2 regions of the Delftia sp. HK171 genome follow, and region 1 is predicted to be linked to the other one. Evidence: riboswitches for the same ligand, from Rfam matches in the RefSeq annotation. Region 1 holds a riboswitch; the other holds the start of a gene.
What was found. Region 1 has a riboswitch for cobalamin ahead of BO996_RS17210 (TonB-dependent receptor domain-containing protein). Riboswitches for the same ligand answer to the same signal wherever they lie in the genome.
Positions count from the first base shown of each region.

Region 2: linked by a shared signal. The riboswitch ahead of BO996_RS27335 (TonB-dependent receptor) and the one ahead of BO996_RS17210 (TonB-dependent receptor domain-containing protein) in region 1 are both predicted to bind cobalamin.

Region 1 covers NZ_CP018101.1:3,819,392-3,830,069, reverse strand. Annotated here, with positions in the region: gene cycA (D-serine/D-alanine/glycine transporter) at 1-957, shown strand, start outside; gene BO996_RS17245 (TonB-dependent receptor domain-containing protein) at 1,291-3,288, shown strand; gene BO996_RS17240 (winged helix-turn-helix transcriptional regulator) at 3,377-3,826, opposite strand; gene BO996_RS17235 (MFS transporter) at 3,903-5,114, shown strand; gene BO996_RS17230 (AraC family transcriptional regulator) at 5,111-5,878, opposite strand; gene BO996_RS17225 (sulfite exporter TauE/SafE family protein) at 6,007-6,813, shown strand; gene BO996_RS17220 (helix-turn-helix transcriptional regulator) at 6,823-7,014, opposite strand; gene BO996_RS17215 (hypothetical protein) at 7,040-7,429, opposite strand; cobalamin riboswitch at 7,526-7,751, shown strand; gene BO996_RS17210 (TonB-dependent receptor domain-containing protein) at 7,822-9,744, shown strand; gene BO996_RS17205 (ABC transporter substrate-binding protein) at 9,749-10,678, shown strand, end outside.
Region 2 covers NZ_CP018101.1:6,118,342-6,129,019, forward strand. Annotated here, with positions in the region: gene BO996_RS27320 (ABC transporter ATP-binding protein) at 1-556, opposite strand, end outside; gene BO996_RS27325 (FecCD family ABC transporter permease) at 553-1,575, opposite strand; gene BO996_RS27330 (ABC transporter substrate-binding protein) at 1,572-2,513, opposite strand; gene BO996_RS27335 (TonB-dependent receptor) at 2,524-4,764, opposite strand; cobalamin riboswitch at 4,894-5,174, opposite strand; gene BO996_RS27340 (CHAD domain-containing protein) at 5,213-6,094, opposite strand; gene BO996_RS27345 (YbaK/prolyl-tRNA synthetase associated domain-containing protein) at 6,164-6,655, opposite strand; gene BO996_RS27350 (helix-turn-helix transcriptional regulator) at 6,722-7,363, shown strand; gene BO996_RS27355 (threo-3-hydroxy-L-aspartate ammonia-lyase) at 7,408-8,370, shown strand; gene BO996_RS27360 (NUDIX hydrolase) at 8,396-9,130, opposite strand; gene BO996_RS27365 (SPFH domain-containing protein) at 9,218-10,291, shown strand; gene BO996_RS27370 (sugar kinase) at 10,278-10,678, shown strand, end outside.

The sequences.
Region 1 (10,678 bases):
ATGATCAAGATCGTGGCCATCGTCGCCCTGGTGGGCACGGGGCTGTACATGGTGGGGGCCGCCTTCGTCTCGCCTGCGGGCCGCACGGCCAGCCTGTCCAACCTCTGGAATGACGGCGGCATGTTCCCCAACGGGATGATGGGCTTCTTCGCGGGCTTCCAGATCGCGGTGTTCGCCTTCGTGGGCATCGAGCTGGTGGGCACCACGGCGGCCGAGGCCAAGGACCCCGAGCGCACGCTGCCGCGCGCCATCAATTCGATTCCCGTGCGCATCATCGTGTTCTACGTGCTGGCCCTGATCGCCATCATGGCCGTCACCCCCTGGCGCGACGTGGTGCCCGGCAAGAGCCCGTTCGTGGAGCTGTTCGTGCTCGCAGGCCTGCCGGCCGCCGCGGGCGTGATCAATTTCGTGGTGCTGACCTCGGCTGCCTCGTCGGCCAACAGCGGCGTGTTCTCCACCAGCCGCATGCTCTACGGCCTGGCACTCAAGGGCGATGCGCCCCGGGCCTTCCACCGGCTGTCGCGCAGCAGCGTGCCCTCGCGCGGGCTGCTGTTTTCCTGCACCTGCCTGCTGGCCGGCGCGTTTCTGATGTGGGTGGTGCCCGATCTGGTGGAAGCCTTCACGCTGGTCACCACGGTATCGGCCATTCTGTTCATGTTCGTGTGGTCGCTGATCCTGCTGTCATACATGGCCTACCGGCGCCAGCGCGCGGCCCTGCATGAGGCTTCGCGCTACAAGATGCCGGGCGGCGTGGCCATGTGCTGGGCCTGCCTGGTGTTCTTTGCCGCCATCCTGGGCCTGCTCACCCTGCAGGCCGACACGCGCCAGGCACTGGTGGTGACGCCGGCCTGGTTTGCCCTGCTGGCCATCGCCTACCAGTTCGTGCGCCGCCAGGCATCGCGCCAGTCGACGGAGCGCTCCACAGCCCTTGCGGGCACGGCAGCCGAACCGCGCTGACCCTCTTCCGGCCGCCCCCCTGCGCATGGGGGCGGCCATTGCAGGGGGCCTTTGGCGCCCGCGCACCCTCTGCGGACCCCCTTCAGCGCCTCCCTCAGCGCCTCCGCTGCCCCTCTTGCTGCGCACCAAACTTGTGCACAGCATCTTTGGCCTGTCCAGCAGTTAGATAACGAGTGAACAAAAATACAACTGTCTTTACGCCAACAAAAAGATGTGGATACAAATCGTTATCATTCGCACCTTGATTTTTAACCAAACCGGAACTTTACAAAGATGGTCAGAATCTCGGTGCTCCGCCCGCTTCCTCTTTGCGCCGCCCTGGCATGCACAGCCATGGCCCATGCCCAGTCAGTCGACAACAAGGCCGACACGTCCCTGTCCACCGTGGTGGTGACCGCCTCGGGCACGGCCGTGGACATCAAGGAAGCGCCGGCCAGCATCAGCGTGATTACCCGCGAGGACATCGAGCGCAAGCCCGTCACCAGCATCGGCGAGCTGCTGTCCACCATTCCCGGCGTGACCGGTGGCCTGTCGGGCACAGGCGCCCAGTCCAAGATCAAGCTGCGCGGCCTGCCCGAGAAGTACACGCTGATCCTGGTGGACGGCAAGCGCCAGGGCAACTCGGCCGGCATCAACTACCGCGACGACCTGGGCTCGCAGGATCTGGACTGGATCTCGCCCGAGATGATCGAGCGCATCGAGGTGGTGCGCGGCCCCATGTCCTCGCTGTACGGCTCGGACGCCATGGGCGGCGTGATCAACATCATCACGCGCAAGATCGGCAAGCGCTGGAGCGGCTCGACCACGCTGAACTACAGCAAGCCCTCCGATGGCGACCGCGGCGACACGCGCCAGCTGGGCTTCAACATCAGCGGCCCGCTGTCCGACAAGTTCGGCCTGCGCCTGGGCGGCAACTACACGGACCGCGCAGCCGACGAGAGCACGGGCGGCTTCCCGGGCACCTACCAGTCCACGGCCGGCTCGCGCAAGCAAAACCTCAACGCCCTGCTCAACTGGCAGCTCACGCCCGACCAGGTGATCGGCATCGAGGCGGCGCAGGGCATCCAGCGCGCCACGGGCTCCGACGCCCGCACAGCATCGGGCGACCCGCTGATCTCCCCCTGGGGCCTGAGCAAGCTGGAACAGACCAAGTTCGGCGTCAGCCACGATGGCCGCTGGGGCGACATGACCTCCAAGCTCAACCTCGTGCACAACAAGTACGAGGACAAGGGCGACACCATCGGCAACAACTCCAAGGAAACCACGCTGGACGGCCGCATCGACAAGCCGTTGAAGCTGTGGGGCCTGGACCAGGCCATGACGCTGGGCATGCAGTGGCGCCGCGAGTCGCTGGACAACCGCGACACCATCGGCCTGGCGCCCATCGACTACGCGGGGCGCCCGGTCTCGGGCTCGGGCCTGAGCGCCACCACCTGGGCGCTGTTCGGCGAGGACCAGATCTTCCTGCGCGACAACCTGGCGCTGACGCTGGGCCTTCGCATGGACCATCACCAGAAATACGGCAACAACTGGAGCCCGCGCGCCTACCTGGTCTACCACCCGGCCTCGGAGTGGACGGTTCGCGGCGGTATCTCGCGCGGCTTCCGTGCGCCCAACCTGAAGGAAAACTCGGCCAGCGCCGCCACGCAATCCGGGGGCAACGGCTGCCGCAGCCTGGCCGGCATGGGCTGGACCAACACCAGCGTCAACGCCGACGGCACGCGCGGCTGCTACATGGCCGGCAACCCCGACCTGCAGCCCGAGACCAGCACCAACTTCGAACTGGGCACGAGCTGGGACCGCAATGGCTGGGCGCTGGGTGCCACCTACTTCCACACCAACTTCAAGAACAAGATCGACTACCAGCCGCTGGGTTTCTACAACGGCTTCTGGTGGACCCGCATGGCCAACGCCCAGCGTGCGCGCACGCGCGGCCTGGAAGGCTTCGTGAACGTTCCCCTGGCCAAGGGCCTGACCTGGAACACCAACATCACCAAGATGTTCGAGTCCAAGAACCTGAGCACGGGCGCCTCGCTGCTGGCCGTACCCGAGCTGTCCATCTACTCGTCGCTGCAGTGGCAGATCCGCCAGGGCTGGTCCGCCATGTTCAGCGCCCGCCACGTGGGCAAGGAAGTCGTGACCACGGGCACGGCCACCACCTTCGCCAAGGCCTATACGACCTTTGACGTGTCCATGAACTACAACGTGACCGACACCCTGACCCTGCGCGCCGGCATCATCAACCTGGCCGACAAGGAAACCCGCACCATCGGCGCCAACTATGACAACGGCGGCCGCACCTACTTCGTGGGGATGACGGCGCGGTTCTGATGGCCCGTTGCCGGCCCTTGCGCTGACCCAGACAAAGCGCCCGTTGTGACGGGCGCTTTTTTCATGGCGAGGAAGCTTTGGACATCCATCAATCGATTTTCTGAACCACGGTCTGGCCCGGCAGCAAGGCCCGGCCATCCCCGCTGCGCGGCAGCATGGGCGCGACAGGCTGGCCGGTCTGGCGGTCCAGCAGCAGCGAATGCGCCTCGCCCGGCGCGAACAGATGGCCTTCGCCCCATTGCCGCAACGCCACGATCACCGGAAACAGCTCAAGGCCCTGGGCCGTGAGTACGTATTCCAGGTAGGCCGAGCCTTCTGCGGCGGGGCGGGTTTCGAGGATGCCGGCCTCTACCAGCCGGCGCAGCCGGTCGGCCAGGATATTGCGGGCCGCACCCAGGCTGCGCTGGAAATCGCCAAAGCGGCTGATGCCGTCAAAGGCATCGCGCACGATGAGCAGCGACCAGCGGTCGCCGATCACATCCAGGGAGCGGGCCACCGGACAGGGCTGCGGTGCGTCAGGACGGGTATCTTCTTTCATGGCGCTATTTTGGTTGCATTTCAAAACTGGTTCAACTAGCATCCAACCAGTTTTGTTTTGCAACTGAATTCACCCCATGAACGCCTTCCCAGCCTCGGACACGGTCCGCATGCCGCGCAGCCTGGTGCTGCTGTTCGCCGCTGCCAGCGGCCTGAGCGTGGCCAATGTCTACTACGCCCAGCCGCTGCTGGAGGCGCTGGCGGCCGACTTCGGCATCAGCCATGCGGCCGTGGGCGGCGTGGTCACCGCCACGCAGGCCGGCTGCGCGCTGGCACTGCTGCTTCTGGTGCCGCTGGGCGACCGGCTGGAGCGGCGGCGGCTCATGCTTTTGCAGTTGCTGGGCCTGGTGCTGGCCCTGGCGGCCGTCAGCACCGCGCGTTCGGCCGTTCTGCTGCTGGCGGGCATGCTGGCCGTGGGCCTGCTGGGCACGGCCATGACGCAGGGGCTGATCGCCTATGCGGCCAGCGCCAGCCAGGCGCATGAGCGCGGGCGCGTGGTGGGCGCAGCCCAGGGCGGGGTTTTCATCGGCCTGCTTTTGGCGCGCGTGTTTGCCGGCGCCGTGGGTGACCTGGCTGGCTGGCGTGGCGTCTATGCCTGCTCGGCCCTGCTGATGCTGGCCCTGGCCTGGCCCCTGTGGCGGCAACTGCCCCGGCTGGCGGTGCCCTTGCATGCACCCAGCTACACGCAGCTGCTCGCCTCCATGCTCCAGCTGCTGCGCCAGGACCGCATGCTGCGCACACGCGGCATGCTGGCCCTGCTGATGTTTGCCACCTTCAACATCTTCTGGAGCGCCCTGGTCCTGCCGCTGAGCGCACCGCCCTACAGCCTGTCGCTCACGGCCATCGGCGCCTTTGGCCTGGCCGGCGTGGTGGGCGCACTGGCCGCGGCCCGTGCCGGGCACTGGGCCGACCAGGGTTTCGCGCAGCGCACCAGCCTGGGCGCGCTGGTGATCCTGCTGCTGGCCTGGGCGCCGATTGCGCTGCTGGAGCAGTCGCTGTGGGCGCTGGTCGCCGGCATCGTGCTGCTGGACCTGGGCGGCCAGGCCCTGCATGTGACCAACCAGAGCCTGATCTTTCGCAGCAACCCGCAGGCCCACAGCCGGCTGGTGGGCCTGTACATGCTGTTCTATGCCGTGGGCAGCGGGCTTGGGGCGCTGATTTCCACCAATGCCTACGCGCGGTTTGGCTGGCACGGGGTCTGCGTGGCGGGGGCGGCGTTCAGCCTGGCGGCACTGGTGTTCTGGGCCATGACGCGGGAAACGGCTGCCCAGGCCAGCGCTCCCGCCTAGACCCGGCTCACCAGCTCCGAAGGCACCCGGCCCAGCGCCTTGCGGAACATGGTGGAAAACGCGCTGGGGCTGTCATAGCCCAAATCCAGCGCCACCTGCGTGACCGATGCGCCCGCAGACAGCCGGGACACCGCCGCCAGCAGGCAGGCCTGCTGGCGCCAGGCGCCAAAGGCCATGCCTGTGTGCTGCTGGAAAAACCGGCTGAAGGTGCGCAGGCTCTTGTTCAGCGCTTGCGCCCAGTCCTGCGGCGTGGCGCGGATGCTGGGCTGGGCCAGGAACTGCTTGCACAGAGCGGCCAGCTTTTCGTCGCGGGGAATGGGCGCGAACAGCGGCAGGCTGCGGGCCGAGGCCAGCTCATGCAGCACCAGCGTGACCAGGGCGCCGTCGCGGCCTGCTTCGTCGTACAGCGCCGGCAGGTCGGCGCAGGACAGCAGCAGCTGGTGCAGCAGCGGGGTGACGACCAGGGCCTCGCAATGCACACCCGGGCGGGGCGCAGCAGCCGGTTCGATGTACAGGCTGCGCGTGCTCACGCCCTGCATGCGCACGCTGTGCGGCTTGCTGGCCGGAATCCACACGCCGCTGTAGGGCGGGATGGTCCAGGCGCCGTCGTCGGTTTCCACTTCCATCAGCCCGCTCATCCCGTAGAGAAACTGGGCACGCCGGTGGCTGTGCGTGGGCAGCAGCGTGCCAGGCGTGTAATCGGTGCCGATGGCCAGCACATCGCGCGCCACGGCGTCCACGGAATGCAGCGGGATGTTGAGCATGGGAATGTCCGGAAAACAGCCAACAGGCTTTGGCAGGAATTCGAGGATTATTGACCTATCCGCGAAAGCAGGCCAAACCGCGGCATCCTAAGGTTCAGTCCTTGCTCGTTTTTTCCAAAGGACTGTCTGTGTTCCCTCTCCTGCTGCTGGCTTTCGGTGTGCTTGCCGGCGTGACCACCGTGCTCTTCGGCTTTGGCGGCGGCTTCGTGGCCGTTCCGCTGCTTTATGCGCTGCTGACCTCCATCCACGGCGCGGACTCCGCCGTTGGCCAGGCTGCCATGCACATTGCCGTGGCCACCTCCACCTGCGTGATGATTTTCGGCGCCTCCATGGCCACGCTGCGCCAGCACCGCGCGGGCGCCCTGCCCTGGGATCAGGTGCGACCGCTGGCCGGCTTCATCGCGGCCGGCGCCGTGGCGGGCGCGGCGGCCGCCACCTGGATCAGCGGGGAATGGGTTCGCTGGGCCTTCATCGCCTACCTGGCCCTGACCATCGCCGACGCGCTGCTGCGCCCGGGCTTCGTGCACGGCACCGCCGCTGGCATGCAGCCCATGGGCCGGCGGGCGGCGGCCACGGCGGGCCTGGCCATTGGTGCGATCGCGGCCTTCCTGGGCGTGGGCGGAAGCGTGATGACCGTGCCGCTGATGCGCCGACGCGGCGCCAGCATGGCGGCCGCCACGGCCATGGCCAGCCCGCTGTCCCTGCCCATGGCCGTGGCGGGCACCGCTGCCTACATGCTGGCATCGCAGGGCGCGGGGCTGGGCCCCTGGCATGTGGGCTATGTGGACCTGCAGGCCTTTGCGCTGCTGACGGCCGGATCGTGGACGGGCATCAGGCTGGCGGCACCGCTGATCGGCCGCATTCCCGATGCCCTGCATGCCAAGGCCTACCTGGCCCTGCTGGGCCTGGTGCTGCTGGTCATGATCGTGGCCTGAGCGCTGCGCTCAACCCTCCTGGAAGATCGCCTCGATCCGGGTCTCGAACACCCGGGCAATGGCGAATGCCAGCGGCAGGCTGGGGTCGTAGCGGCCTGTCTCGATCGCGTTCACGGTCTGGCGCGACACGCCCAGCAGGTCCGCCAGCGCAGCCTGGCTCCAGCCGCGCTGGGCGCGCAGTTCACGGATGGTGTTTTTCATGGGAGGGGCACTTTGGCGGAACAGCTCATCGGCTGCGCAGCCAGTGGGCCACCGAAGCCGCCACCCAGAGCGCACCCATCAAGGGCCACACCATGAACATGCTGAGCTTGGGAAAACCTGCCATTTCCAGGAATCCGTAGGTGAAGGTGATGCCGGCCGTGCCCGCCGCCGCAATCGCCAGCTGCTCCAGCATGGACTTGCGCAGGAACTCGTCGGTATCGCGCACCAGGCGCACGATGGCCCGCACGGCCAGCGCAAACGCCAGCATGGGGCTCAGCAGCAGGGCCGTGCGCAGGGCTCCGGCCTGCATGTCGGCGCTGAGCAAAAGCGCCCCCACAAGCAGCGCCATGTAGAGCAGCAGCGCAAATCCAAGTTCCTTGTGGTAGCGGCGGTTGGTGACCGTTGTTTGATTCATGGAAGTCTCTCGCAATGTGTAAAGGATGCTTGACATTGTGCGATGCCACCCGCGGGTATGTCAAGCAAGCTTTACATCGGTACTGAACGCCCCGCCGTACAATCGCCGCCGTTGGTGCCAGCAGCCCCAGGGGCTGCGGTTAAACGGGAAACATGGGGCGGCCAGATAAAGCCGCCCGCATGTACTGCCCCCGCAACAGTGAGTGAAACGCCGCGTGCATTGCACCGGCCCCCGCCAAACCCGTGCCACTGGGCGTACAGCCCGGGAAGGCCTTGGCGAGTGCGTCACCAGTCTGGATACCGGCCAACAGGCGGCCGGCCGCGCATGCAGCGCAGCCGGTCTTTGTGGTTTCCGTGCCGGCGGGGTCGCTGGCGCGCAACTGGCTCGCATCCATGCACACCCTCGCCCTCGCGCGCGCCCCTGGCGCCGCTCTTCGCTCGCCCTCGGCGTTTCCCGTACTGCGCACGTTGTCCGCCCTGGCTGCGGCCTCGCTGCTGGCCTGCCAGGCCCAAGCACAGGTACAACAGGTACAACAGGCACAACAGGCGCAGCGCGCACAGACCTCCCAGCTCGATACGGTGGTCGTCGCCGCCTCGCGCAGCGAACAGTCCCTGCGCACCGTCACGGCCGACATGACCGTGATCGACGCCGAGACCATTGCCCGCAGCGGCGCCACGGGCGTGGCCGACCTGCTGGTGCAGGTGCCGGGCGTGCAGATCAACCGCAATGGCGGGCCGGGCCAGGTCACCTCGGTCTACCTGCGCGGCACCAGCAACCAGCACACTGCCGTGTTCATTGACGGCGTGCGCTACAGCTCGCAGGAGCTGCAGGGCGGCGCGGTCTGGTCCACCCTGCCGCTGGCGCAGATTGACCGCATCGAGGTGCTGCGCGGCCCGGCCGCCGCCATCTATGGCTCAGACGCCATGGGCGGCGTGATCCAGATCTTCACCAAGCGGGCGGACGGCCAGACCCGCGCCTATGCCGAGGCCGGCATAGGCAACCAGGGCACCAGCAAGCTGGCCACGGGATTTCAAGGCGGGGCCAACGGCTTCACCTATGGGCTGAACCTGGCGGACGAGCGCAGCGACGGCTTCGACGTCTACCCCGGCAACACCTTCTCGCCCAACCCGGACAAGGATGGCTACAGCAACACCTCGCTGGGCCTGAACGCGGGCTACAAAACGGGCATCCACCAGATCGATGCCAGCCTGCTGCACAGCCGCCTGCGCACCCACTACGACCAGAGCCCGCCGCCTTTCGACGACTACGACGTGGTCAAGAACACCACCGGCAGCCTGCGCTGGCAGGCCGGCTGGAACGCCATCTACAAAAGCGTGGTCCAGGTCTCCCATACCGACAGCCAAAGCGACCGCCACACCCAGTCGCCCGAAAGCGCCAAGGGCCGCTCCACCAACTACCTGCTGCAGAACCTGTTCACGCTGGGCCAGCACCGTTTCAACATCGACCTGGAGCGCCGCGAGGACAAGCTGGACACGCAATACGCCTGGACGCAGAACACCGACAGCCGGCGCGTGCAGAACTCCCTGTCGGCCGGCTGGCGCCTGACGGAGGGCCGCCACCAGTTCGACGCCAACCTGCGCCACGACCAGGTGCGCGACCAGCAGAACAAGACCACGGGCGGCCTGGGCTACGGCCTGCAGATCGACGAGCGCTGGCGCTGGGTGGCATCGGCCGGCACGGCCTTCAGAACCCCCACGCTGTACGAGCGCTTCACGGGCCAGGCGGCGGCCGACCTCAAGCCCGAAAGCAGCACCAACGTGGAAACGGGCCTGCACTATGCGGCCGGTGCCAACCGCCTCTCGGCCGTGGTCTACCGCAACAAGTTCAAGAACCTCATCACCTACGACTGGAACAGCGCCCTTCCCTGCAACTGCTACCGCAACTGGCAGAGCGTGGAGATCACCGGCCTGACGCTGGCGGGCAGCACGCGCCTGGGCAGCGCCAACCTGGGCGCCTCGCTGGACTTCATGAACCCCGAGAACCTGGAGACCGGCAAGCTGCTGCCCTACCGCTCCAAGCGCATGCTCAAGCTCAACGCCGACACCCTGGCGGCCGGCTGGACGCTGGGCGGCGAAGCGCAGCTGTACAGCGGCCGTTACGCCGACGAGGCGAACACCTTCAAGCTGGGCGGATACGGCGTGGTCAACCTCTACGCCCAGCGCCAGCTGACCAGGCAATGGACGCTGTTGGCCCGCGTCAACAACATCGCCGACCGCGACTACGCCCCCACGCGCGGCTATGCCAACGCAGGCCGCACCGTGTTCGTCAGCGTGCGCTGGACACCTCTGCCCTGACCCCATGCATCTGCTTCTGCACCTGCTTCTGCGCCTGCCCCGCATCCTGCTGCTGACCGCCGCCCTGGCCTGCGTAGGCGGCACGGGCAACGCCTTTGCGCAAAAGGCGGCGGATGCGGGAACGGGCGGGGCAACCACCGCCTACACCGTCACCGACATGCGCGGCCGTCAGGTGCGCCTGGAGCGGGTGCCGCAGCGCATCGTCTCGCTGCTGCCCTCGCTGACCGAATCGCTGTGCGCGCTGGACGCCTGCGAGCGCATCGTGGGCGTGGACGAGTTCTCCAACCACCCGGCGCGTGTGGCCGCCCTGCCCAAGCTGGGCCACACCTTTGCCCCGCTGGTCGAGGCCACCGTGCGGCTCAGGCCCGACGTGGTGCTGATGGCGTATTCCGCACCCGTCATCGCACAGCTGGAGCGCTTCGGCATTCCCGTGCTGGCACTGGACGCCAACGACATGGCGCAGCTGGAGCAGGTGCTGCACAAGCTCGACCAGCTGCTGCAGGTGCAGCGCGCCAACGCCCTGCTGGCGCGCATGCAGGCCGAGGTGGACCAGCAGGCCAAGGCGCTGGCTGCGCACGCGCCCGCCGGGCAGAAGGTGTATTTCGAAGTGGACGCCACGCCTTATGCGGCGGGGCCGGACTCCTTCATAGGCCAGCTGCTGCAGCGCCTGGGCGCGCGCAACGTGCTGCCGCCCAACCTGGGACCCTTTCCGCGAATCACGCCCGAATACGTGCTGCGCCAGCAGCCAGAACTCATCATCCACACGCCGCAGACGCCATCGGCCAGCTTTGCCACCCGCCCCGGCTGGAGCCACATGCCCGCCGTGCGCTCCGGCCGCATCTGCGCGCTGGACCTGGTCGAGACGGACGTGGTCTCCCGACCCGGCCCGCGCCTGGGCGAGGCAGCGCGGGCGCTGGCCCGATGCATTGAGATG
Region 2 (10,678 bases), 2.3 Mb from region 1:
GCCGCTCTCGCCCGCGCTGCGCCAGCGCCTGCACCAGGGCCAGGCGGTGGCGCACGTCCAGCGCGGCGCCGGGCTCGTCGGCCAGCAGCACGGGCGGGTCGGTGGCCAGCACGGTGGCCAGCAGGGCACGCGCCTGCTCGCCGCCCGACAGCGTGGACCAGCGCCTGCGCGCGAAATCCTGCAGCCCGGCGCCTGCAATGGCCGCCTCGACATCACCCCGGCCCGCCAGCCGCATGTGCATGAGCTCGGCCAGCGTCAGGTCCCAGTGCGGCGCAAAGCGCTGGGGCATGTAGCCCACGCGGCGCGCGCGCTCGGCCACGGGCAGGGTTGCAATGTCTTGCCCGTCCAGCAGCACGCTGCCGGATGCGGGCGCCTGCAGCCCCGCCAGCAGGGACAGCAGGCTGGACTTGCCCGCGCCATTGGGCCCCACCAGGGCCACGGCGCCGCAGGCGGGCAGCTGCAGCGAGACGGCGTCCAGCACGCTGCGGCCACGGTGGCGCAGCGTGAGGGACCGGGCCTGCAGGCGCGGTGTGGCGCAAGGGATGGCACCGTTCATGCGGACCTCAGCCTGCGCGCCAGCAGCACGATGAAGAAGGGCCCGCCCGCCACGGCCGTGACCAGGCCCAGCGGGATCTCGGCCGGCGGCAGCACGCTGCGCGCAATCGCATCGGCCAGCGTGACGATGATGGCGCCCGTGAGCGCCGACGCCGGCAGGGCCGCGCGGTGCAGCGGTCCCGCCATCCAGCGCGCGATGTGCGGCGCAGCCAGGCCCACGAAGGCCACCAGCCCGCCATAGGCCACGGCCACGGCCACCACCAGCGAGCCGGCCAGCACGGCCAGCGGCGTGAAGCGCGCCACGTCCAGGCCGAAGCCCTGGGCCGCATCGGCACCCAGGCCCAGCAGGTCCAGCCCGCGCGCCAGCGCCATGGCCCCGGCCAGGCAAGCCAGGGAGGCGCCCGCCAGCAGGCCCAGCCCGCTCCAGGACGGCGTCTGTATGCCGCCCAGCACCCAGCTGAGCACCACCTGCAGGCTCACGGTTTCATCGGACAGCGCCAGCATCAGGAACGAGCGCAGCGCGCCCAGCACGGCCGCCAGCGCCACGCCGGCCAGCAGCATGCCGGCCGCATCGGTGGCACCGGCCACGCGCGAGACGGCCAGCACCAGCATGGTCGAGCCCCAGGCGCCCGCAAAGGCCAGCACGGGCAGCGTCCAGGCCTGGGGCAGGCCGAACAATAGATGCATGGGAACCAGCAGGGCGACAGTCGCCCCCAGCGCCGCGCCGCCCGAGGCGCCCAGCAGATAGGGCTCGGCCAGCGGATTGCGGAACACGCCCTGGAAGATGGCGCCCGACAGGCCCAGCAGCGCGCCCACCAGGGCGGCTGCCAGCACGCGCGGCACGCGCCACTGCAGCAGCAGCCGGCTGCGCAGGCTGTCCTCGCCGCCCAGCGCGGCCAGCAGGTCGGCCGGGCTGGCCCACTGGTGGCCCGCGCAGGCGGCGATCAGCAGGCTGGCCAGCAGCAGCAGGACCGCACCGGCCCAGGGGCGCCACGCGGGTGTCCGTGAAAGGGAATTCATGCGGCCTCCCCGGCCCAGGCCGCAGGGTGCAGCCAGCGCGAGAGCTTTTCCACGCCGCCGAAGGTGCGCGGCCCGGGAATCAGGAACTCGGCACGCGCCACCGTGGTGGCCCGGCCGCCGCGCACGGCACGCAGGTCGCGCCAGCCGCGCTGGCCGATCAGGTCCTGCATGGCCTCCTGCGTGCCTGCGAACAGCAGCACGTCGGGGTCGGCGGCCAGCACGGCTTCGGGCGAGACCTGGGGCACGGTGCCCAGGCCGTCCAGCGCGAACGCGGCGCCCGCGCGCACCATGGCCTCGCCGGTATAGGTGCCAGGGCGTGCCGCCAGCAGCATGCCGTTGCCCAGCCGGCCCGTGACCATGAGCGCGCGCGGCCGGGGCTGGCCGGCCACCAGCCGGTCCACGCGCAGCAGCCGCGCCTCCTGCGCCAGGGCCAGCGCCTGGCCGCGCGCCTGCACGCCCGTGGCGCGGGCCACCAGGCGCAGGTTGTCCATCACCTCGGCCAGCGAGCGGCTGAGCAGCACCATCACTGGCACGCCGATGCGCTCCATGGGATCGACCAGCTGGTGCGCCGCCTGGCGCGCGGGCGTGACGATGACCAGGTCCGGCTGGCGCGCCACCACGGCGTCCACCGAGAACCCCAGCCGCCCGCCCACCTTGGGAATGCGCTCCACGCCCGGTGGAAAGCGCGTGAAATCCTCCACGCCCACCACGCGGTCCAGCAGGCCCAGCGCGGCCACCAGCTCGGTGTTGGAGGCAAAGATGGAGACGATGCGCTGCGGCGGCGCGGCAATCTCCACGCGCCGGCCCAGCGCATCCTGCAGCACCACCGGACCGCCTGCAGCGACGGTGTCGGCCCAGGCCGCGGGCAGGCCGCAGGCCAGGGCCGCCGCCGCGCCCTGGCGCAACAACTGGCGGCGCGTGGTGCTGGATTGCCTCATGCCATGGTCCTCAAAACTCTGCTTGCAGGCCGACCATGAGTTCGCGCCCGGCCATCGACGTTCCGCAGCCGCCGTTCTGGTACGCCGGGTTGGCGATGCAGGGCGCACGGTCCAGCGCGATGAAGATGGGATGGCGGTTCAGGTCGAACAGGTTGTTGACGGCCGCGAACAGCTTGACGCCCGGCGACACGCGGTAGTCGGCACGCAGGTTCCAGATGGTGAAGGCGCCCTTGCGGTGGATGAAGGTGCTGCTGGGCTCGCCCTGCGGGATGAGCAGCGCCTCTTCCGTGTCGTACCACATGGGACCGCGCAGCAGCGTGGACAGCTGCAGGCTCCAGTCGCCCTGCAGCCGCCCGCTGCCCTGGCCGTAGCGCACGCCGGCCGAGGCCTCGTAGCGGTACATGCGCTGCACCTTGTCGGTATTGGCCGAGGCTGGCGATCCCTTGTCGCGCATGCTGAAGTGGTAGTAGCCGCCAGCCCAGGCCTTGAGCTGGTGGCCCGTCAGGTTCAGCGCCCGCGCCAGGTCCATGTCGGCCTGCATTTCCAGGCCGCGCGCCACGATGTCGGCCGCGTTGTTGGCGTAGTCCGAGGTGTTGGTCGTGGCCCCGCGCGAGACGGTGATGATGCGGTCGCTGATGGTGTTCTGGAACAGGGCCGCATCCACGCGCCAGCCGGGCTGCTGCAGCGCGGCGCCGACCTCGATCTGGCGGCTGGTCTCGGGCTTGAGGTTGGGGTTGCCGAAGGTGCGGCCACCGCCGACGGCCGTGAAGTCCGAGGCCAGCTCCGTGGCCGTGGGCGCGCGGAACCCCGTGGAGGCCGCAGCGCGCAGCGTGAGCCGGTCCGTGGCCTTCCAGGTGGCGCCGGCCGACCAGGTGTGGTTGTCGTAGTCGCGCGTGCTGGCCTGGGCCAGGGCGAGGTTGGGCGTCTCGTCGAAACGCGTCGTGCCCCAGGTCTTGCGCAGGCCGGCGCGCAGGGTCAGGCGGTCGTCGAACAGGGTCTGCGCGTCCTCGAAGTACAGCGCGTGCACCTGCTCGGTCTGGTTGTTGTCGTAGGGCGCAACTTGGCCCGCCGGGCCGCCGGGCATGGCGACGCGCAGGCGGTCGGAGCGCAGCTTGCTGCGCTCCCAGTCAAAGCCCATCAGCAGGTCATTGGTCTGGCTGACACGCAGGCGCGGCTGAAAGCGCAGGCCCGTGGCGTCCAGCTGGCGGTGGTTGTAGTCGCGCGCCGTGCCGGGCACGGCGCTGTTGCCCGAGCGGATCACGGGAGAGGCCCAGTTGAACTCATCGGTATCGACCAGGCTGTAGAGGTGGGTCGTCCAGCTCAGGCGCTGGCCGGGCAGTGCGCCCTCGTAGGTCAGGTCCAGCGAGCGGTTGCTGCGGTTGTCGCGGCTGTAGATGTTGGCGCCAGATCCGCGAAAGCCCGCGTTGTAGATGCCGTCCGTGCGCAGCTGCAGCTCCACGCGGTGCAGTTCGTGCAGCTGCCAGCCCAGGGCGCCGCTGGCGCCGCGCCGCTTCCAGCCCGTGTTCTCCATGCGCGTGCCGCCGTCGCCCGACTCGTAGTCGCCGCGCCCGCCTGCGCTCACGCCGAAGTACCAGTCGAAGCGGTCATTGGCGCCGGCCGTCTGCGCATCGGTGCGCCACAGGTCCCATGAACCGGCCTGGACCTGGGCGCGCGTGCCGGGCGCGGTAGCCCCGGTTTTCATGATGATGTTGACCACCCCGCCCATGGCCTGGCTGCCGTAGATCACCGAGGACGGGCCGCGCACGATCTCGATGCGCTCCACATCCGAGGGGCTGAGCTTGGACAGGTTGGCCGTGCCCGCGCGCCGGCCGTTGACCAGCACCAGCACCTGGCTGCGGAAGTCGCGCCCCTGGCCGTCGGTGGAGGCACCGCGCAGGTTCATCGAGGTCTGGGCCGCCGTCCATTCGCTGAGAAAGCCCACGGCGTTCTCGGCCAGCAGGTCGGTGACCGAGCGCGCGCTGGAGCGCTCTATGGCCTCGCGGTCGATGGTCTGCGTGGTGCCCGCGATGCGGCTGCGCGCCTCGGGCCGCGCCGTGGCGGTCACGAAGACGGCGTCCAGCGCATCGTCGGCGGAGTCCGTGGAGCGGCCCGAAGCCGGCTCCTGCGCGGCGCCGGCCGCTGCAGCGCAGCTGGCCAGCAGGACGGCGGCTGCTACGGGCCGCAGGCTGGAGACAAGAGGGAGAACAGAGAGAAGGCCGGAGGAATCGGCGGCCGAAGAAGCGAAGCGCATGCGTTGAACCCAACTGCCCCACTCACCCGTGGGGCCTATCGTCTGAACCACGCCGCACAGCGCGCACGCCGGAGCCGGCCACGGCAGCGCAGGCTGGGGCCGGACCGGACAGGCGCACTCCCGCGGCGTCCGAAAGCAATGCAGAAGGCCGGTATCCGGGCTTGCGGAACGCTGCGGCGCGCAGGGTGGGCGCGCTGCGGCAGGCATCCCCGCCTTCCCATGCCCGAGAAGGACACAGTGGCTTGCGGCGCGTGGTTTGGGGCGCGTCCGCGTGGGGAGTTGTATTCCGCTGACCGTTGCGGGGGCAGCGCAGGCATTGCGAGCGGCCACCTCGATGGCATCGCGCACCTGCTTCCCGTTGAACCCCTGGCCGGTGAACGGCATGGGGCACCTTCAGCAACAGCGCACCGCCACGGCCCAGGGGCTGCGGCGGTGCGCCAGCGGCGGATTATCGCCCAGCCCAGAAGCCCGGCACCCGGGCCAGCGCCCGCAGCGCGCGGCGGCTGCTGCGCGCGCTGGTGGCCAGGCGGGCCTGCAGGTAGCCGGCGGCAAACCAGGCGCGCGGATCCGTGCCGGCCTCGTCACGAAAATGCGCGGCCGCCACGGCCATGTCGTTGTGCAGGCCCAGCGCGTCCTGGGCGGGCACCAGCGCCTCGGCAAAGCGCCGGCCCTTTTTGCCGGGCCACATTCCGGGCGCGAATTCCCGGGCAAAGTCCGCCAGGTAGCGCAGGCGCTTGAGCCGCTTGCGCACGCGGTGCTGCTGCGCCAGCGGCAGGCGGTCGAAGTGCAGGCCATCGCGCAGCACCTGGCGGTGCAGGCGCGCCAGCCGCCGTGCCAGGTACTTGCGCGTGCCTGCGGCGGACAAATCGGCAAAACGGGCCGATGGCTCTCCCTGCGGTGCCTGCGCCAGCGCCTGGATCTCGGCCAGCGCGTGCAGGAATGGCGGCTCGCGCACGGCAGCGGCTGCATCCGCCTGCACGGCCGCCGGCGCCTGCCAGTCGCACAGGGGCGCATGGGCGGCCTGCAGCAGCGGGCGCACCACATCGGCCAGCGTATCGGCATCGCGCAGCGTGCCCAGCTGCGCAAAGGCCTGGGCCAGGGGTTCATCCCATTCGGCGCGCATGCCGGGCGCCAGCCCTGCGCACTCACGCAGCACGGTGCGCAGGCGCCGCAGGGCCACGCGCAGCTGGTGGATGGTCTCGGCATCGCTGCCACCGCCCTCCAAGACCGCCAGATGCGACTGCACCTGGGCCAGGGCAGCAGCCAGCGCCGCACGCACAAAGCCGGCCGCATCGGGCCGGTCAGGGTGCTGCTTCGCAGGGGTGGACATGGTCAGGCAAGGAGATGTGGACGTTGCCGACGATTGTGGGTGCAGCCCCGCGCCAGGGTCAATCCATGGTCAATCGGCGCCCTCCCCGCTCAGGCTGTGCAGCGCGGGCCGGGCAATGCGCACATAGTCGGCCGAGTCCAGCACGATGGAGCGGTCCAGCCGGCCCGCGTTGAAGGCGATCTCGCCAAAGCGCTCGACCAGGGCCGGGTCCACCACCAGGCGCACCTGCGGGTTGAAGGAGAACGGCGGCACCGATCCCATCACGCAGCCCGTGGCGGCCTGGGCCTCCTCGGGCGAGGCCAGCGTGGCCTTGCGCACGCCCACGGCCTGGGCCAGGCGCTTGAAGTCCAGCTTGCGGTCGCCGGGCAGCACGGCCAGGAACAGCTGGGGATCGCCCGCACCGGCCGCATCGCGGCTCTTGCAGAGCATGGCCTTGGCGCCCTGGCCGGGGGCGGTGCCCCGGATTTCGGCGACGAGGTCAGAGCGGCCTTCGGCCGGATGTTCCAGCACGCGAAAACGCGCGCCCTGGGATTGCAGCAGGTCTACGAGGGTGTCGAACATGGTGGAAAGCGCAGAGAAGTCGTCTGGATTTTGACATTTTGTCCAATTCAAAACAAAATGTCCAATATGACCCAACGAACCCCTGAACAGCGCCAGCTTCTGGACCAGTTGGCCCAGATCGCCGAAGGCCTGGGCCAGACCTTTGCCCCGTTCTGCGAGGTGGTGGTGCATGACCTGCTCGACCCGTCCCATGCGGTGCTGGCCATCCACAACAACCTGTCGGGCCGCGAGGTGGGCCAGGGCGCGACGGAGCTGGGCCTGGCCCGCATCCTGGACCCCGGCTACGAGCAGGTCATCGCCAACTACCCCAACCAGTTCGCCGATGGCCGCCAGGCCAAGAGCACGTCCATCGGCATCCGCGACTCCGAGGGCCGCTACATCGCCGCCCTGTGCATGAATGTGGACCTGACGATGTTCCAGGGCTTCCAGGGCATGCTCAACCGCTTTGCTGCCGTCAGCGGCGACACCCCCGCGCGCGAAATGCTGGACCCCACGGGCGCCGGCGCAGGCGCCGACACGGTGCGTGCCCGCATCGACCAGTTCGCGGCCCGCCTGGCGACCACGCCGCGCGCCCTCAAGCCCGAGGAGCGCCGTGCCCTGGTCCGCGAACTCAAGGGCGCCGGCCTGCTCGATGTGCGCCGCTCCATGGAGACCATTGCCGCCCACCTGGGCGTGTCGCGCGCCACGGTCTACAGCTACGCCAAATAGCTCCCGGCACCCCGCCGGTCTGCAACCCCTTCTCTCCCGTACCGATGACAAGCCTTCCCACCTATGACGACGTGGCCGCAGCGGCCCAACGCATCCAGGGCCATGCCCACCGCACGCCCGTGCTCACCTCGCGCACGCTGGACGATGCGCTGGGCGCCCGTGTCTTCCTGAAGTGCGAGAACCTGCAGCGCATGGGCGCCTTCAAGTTCCGCGGTGCTTTCAACGCCCTGTCTCGCTTCAGCGCCGCGCAGCGCAAGGCCGGCGTAGTGGCCTTTTCCTCGGGCAACCACGCCCAGGCCATCGCCCTGGCAGCGCGGCTGCTGGAGATTCCCGCCACCATCGTCATGCCGCATGACGCGCCCGCCGCCAAGGTGGCGGCCACCAAGGCCTATGGCGGCCAGGTGGTGGTCTACGACCGCTATACCGAAGACCGCGAGCAGATCGGCCGCGACCTGGCCGAGCGCCACGGCCTGACCCTGATCCCGCCCTACGACCACGCCGACGTGCTGGCCGGCCAGGGCACGGCCGCCAAGGAACTGTTCGAGGAAACCGGCCCGCTGGACGCCCTCTTCGTGCCGCTGGGCGGCGGCGGCCTGCTGTCAGGCACCGCGCTGTCAACGCGCGCGCTCAGCCCCGAGTGCGCGCTCTACGGCGTGGAACCAGAGGCCGGCAACGACGGCCAGCAGTCGCTGCGCGCGGGCCGCATCGTCCACATCGAAACGCCCAAGACCATTGCCGACGGCGCCCAGACCCAGCACCTGGGCGGCATCACCTTCCCCATCATCCAGCGCGACGTGACCGACATCCTCACCGCCAGCGATGCCGAGCTGGTCGACGCCATGGGCTTCCTGGCCACGCGCATGAAGCTCGTGGTCGAGCCCACCGGCTGCCTGGGCCTGGCCGCCGCGCGCCAGAAAGGCGAAGAGCTGCACGGACGGCGCGTGGGCATCATCCTCAGCGGCGGCAATGTGGACATGCAGCGCTTTTGCAGCCTGCTTGGCGCCTGATCCTGGTCCTGATCGAAGGCCGCCCTCACCCGCGCGGGCTGAAGGTGCGCGGAAACACCACGGGCGCGCTGCGGTCGGCCAGGCGGTAGCCCATGGCGGGGCGGCGTGACGTGCCTTCCACCTGGCCAGCCTCCACCAGAAAGCCGGCCGCCATCATGCGCGTGCGAAAACCGCTCTTGTCCACGGGGCGGCCCAGCACCACTTCGTAGGCCTGCTGCAGCTGCGGCAGCGTAAAGGGCTCGGGCAGCAGAAAGGCCGGCAGCGAGGTGTATTCCACCTTGCCCCGCAGCCGCTCCACCGCTGCGCGCAGGATCTCGCCGTGGTCGAAGGCCAGCGCAGGCGCGCGCAGCAGTTCATCGACGGCAAACCACGACACATCGGCCGCATTCGCGCCCTTGGCCAGGATCAGGTCGTGTCCCGGGATCAGCGCGAAATACACATGCGTGGCCGACCAGCCACGCGGGTCGCGCGCCGCGCCGCCCCAGCTTCCCAGCTGCTCCAGGTAGGGGCTGTCCACACCCGTCTTGTCCAGCAGCTTGCGCCGCGCGCAGGCCAGCAGGTCCGCGTCCTGGCGCACATCCACAAAGCCGCCGGGCAGCGCCCACAGCCCCGGGAAGGGCTCGCTGCCCGCCGTGGGGCGCTGCACCAGCAGCACCTGCAGGGCATCGTCTGCCACCGTGAAGATGACCACGTCCACCGTGGTGAACGGGCGCGGGAAGTCCAGCGCGCCCTGCGGGGATGGGGAATTTTTTTCAGCCATGGGATGGATTGTGCTTGACGTGCCGGATTTTAAGTTGCACTATGCAACCCATATAAGTTGCACAGAGCAACTTAAAGGAGAAGCACCATGTTCGGCATCCGTTTCATCAAGTCCCAACCCACGGTCCACCTCATGCAGTTCCGCGCCGGCAAGGTGGTGCGCGAGGGCGCGGGCCAGTCCTTCTTCTACTACGCGCCCACCACCACCCTGGTCGCGGTGCCCGTGGGCAGCCAGGACTGCCACTTCATGCTGGAGCTGGTGACGGCCGACTTCCAGAGCGTCACCGTGCAGGGCCAGGTCACCTACCGCATCAGCACACCGCGCCAGACCGCCACGCTGATGGACTTCTCCCTGGCGCGCGATGGCCAGAAATACCTGTCCGAAGACCCGCAGCGCCTGGGCGACCGCGTGACCATGCAGGCCGAGGTCATCATCCAGCAGGCCGTGCAGGCGCTGGAGCTCAAGCAGGCGCTGCGCTCCTCGGCGCTCATTGCGCGCACGGCCCAGCAGGAGCTGGCCGCCCAGCCCGAGATCGAGGCGCTGGGGCTGGAAATCCTGGGCGTCTCGGTCATGGCCGTCAAACCCACGCCCGACATCGCCCGCGCCCTGGAGGCGGAGGCGCGCGAATCCAACCTCAAGGCCGCGGACGACGCCGTTTATGCCCGCCGCATGGCTGCCGTGGAAAACGAGCGCGCCATCCGCCAGAACGAGCTCGATACCGACGTGGCCGTGGAAAAGAAAAAGCGCCAGATCCGCGAGGCCCAGCTGGAAGCCAAGGCTGCCCAGATGCGCAAGGAAAACGAGCTGCGCGCCGAACAGATGTCCGCCGACGTGGCGCTGGAGACCAGCCGCCGCGACTTCGTCGAAGGCCAGGCCGCCAACAGCCGCACCCTGGCCGAGGCCGAGGCCTACCGCGTGGGCGCCGTCATGCAGGCCCTGGAAAAGGCCGACCCGCGCATCGTGCAATCGCTGGCCGCCGTGGGCATGCAGCCGGGCCAGCTCATCGCCCAGGCCTTTGGCGGCATTGCCGAGAAGGCCGAGCGCATCGGCCAGCTCAACGTCTCGCCCGAGCTGCTGCAGTCGCTCATGGGCGCCGGTGCAGGCCCTGCAGCCGCCGTGGCCGATCCCGAACCCGCAAGGAGCCGCCGTGAACGCCAATGAACGCAAGACCGTGCTGGTGGTGCGGCGCACGCGGCTCGATGAGCTGGTGGCCAGGTACCACACGCTGTCCCAGGCGCGCTTCTACATCGAGCACCTGGGTGCCGACTTCGGCGACTACCTGCGCGAAAGCGCCGCCTACGCCGCCGCCCTGCAGGCCGTGGTGCAGGCGCTGGAGGCACGCGGCCGCTACCAGATCGTGGACCGCGCCCTGGTGCCCAACTTCGTCTTCGGCGCCGACGACATCGTGGTGGCACTGGGCCAGGACGGCATGGTGGCCAACACCATGAAATACCTGGACGGCCAGCCGCTCATCGGCGTCAACCCCGAGCCCGCGCGCTGGGACGGCCTGCTGCTGCCCTTCGCCCCCGCCGACCTGGCCGCCCTGCT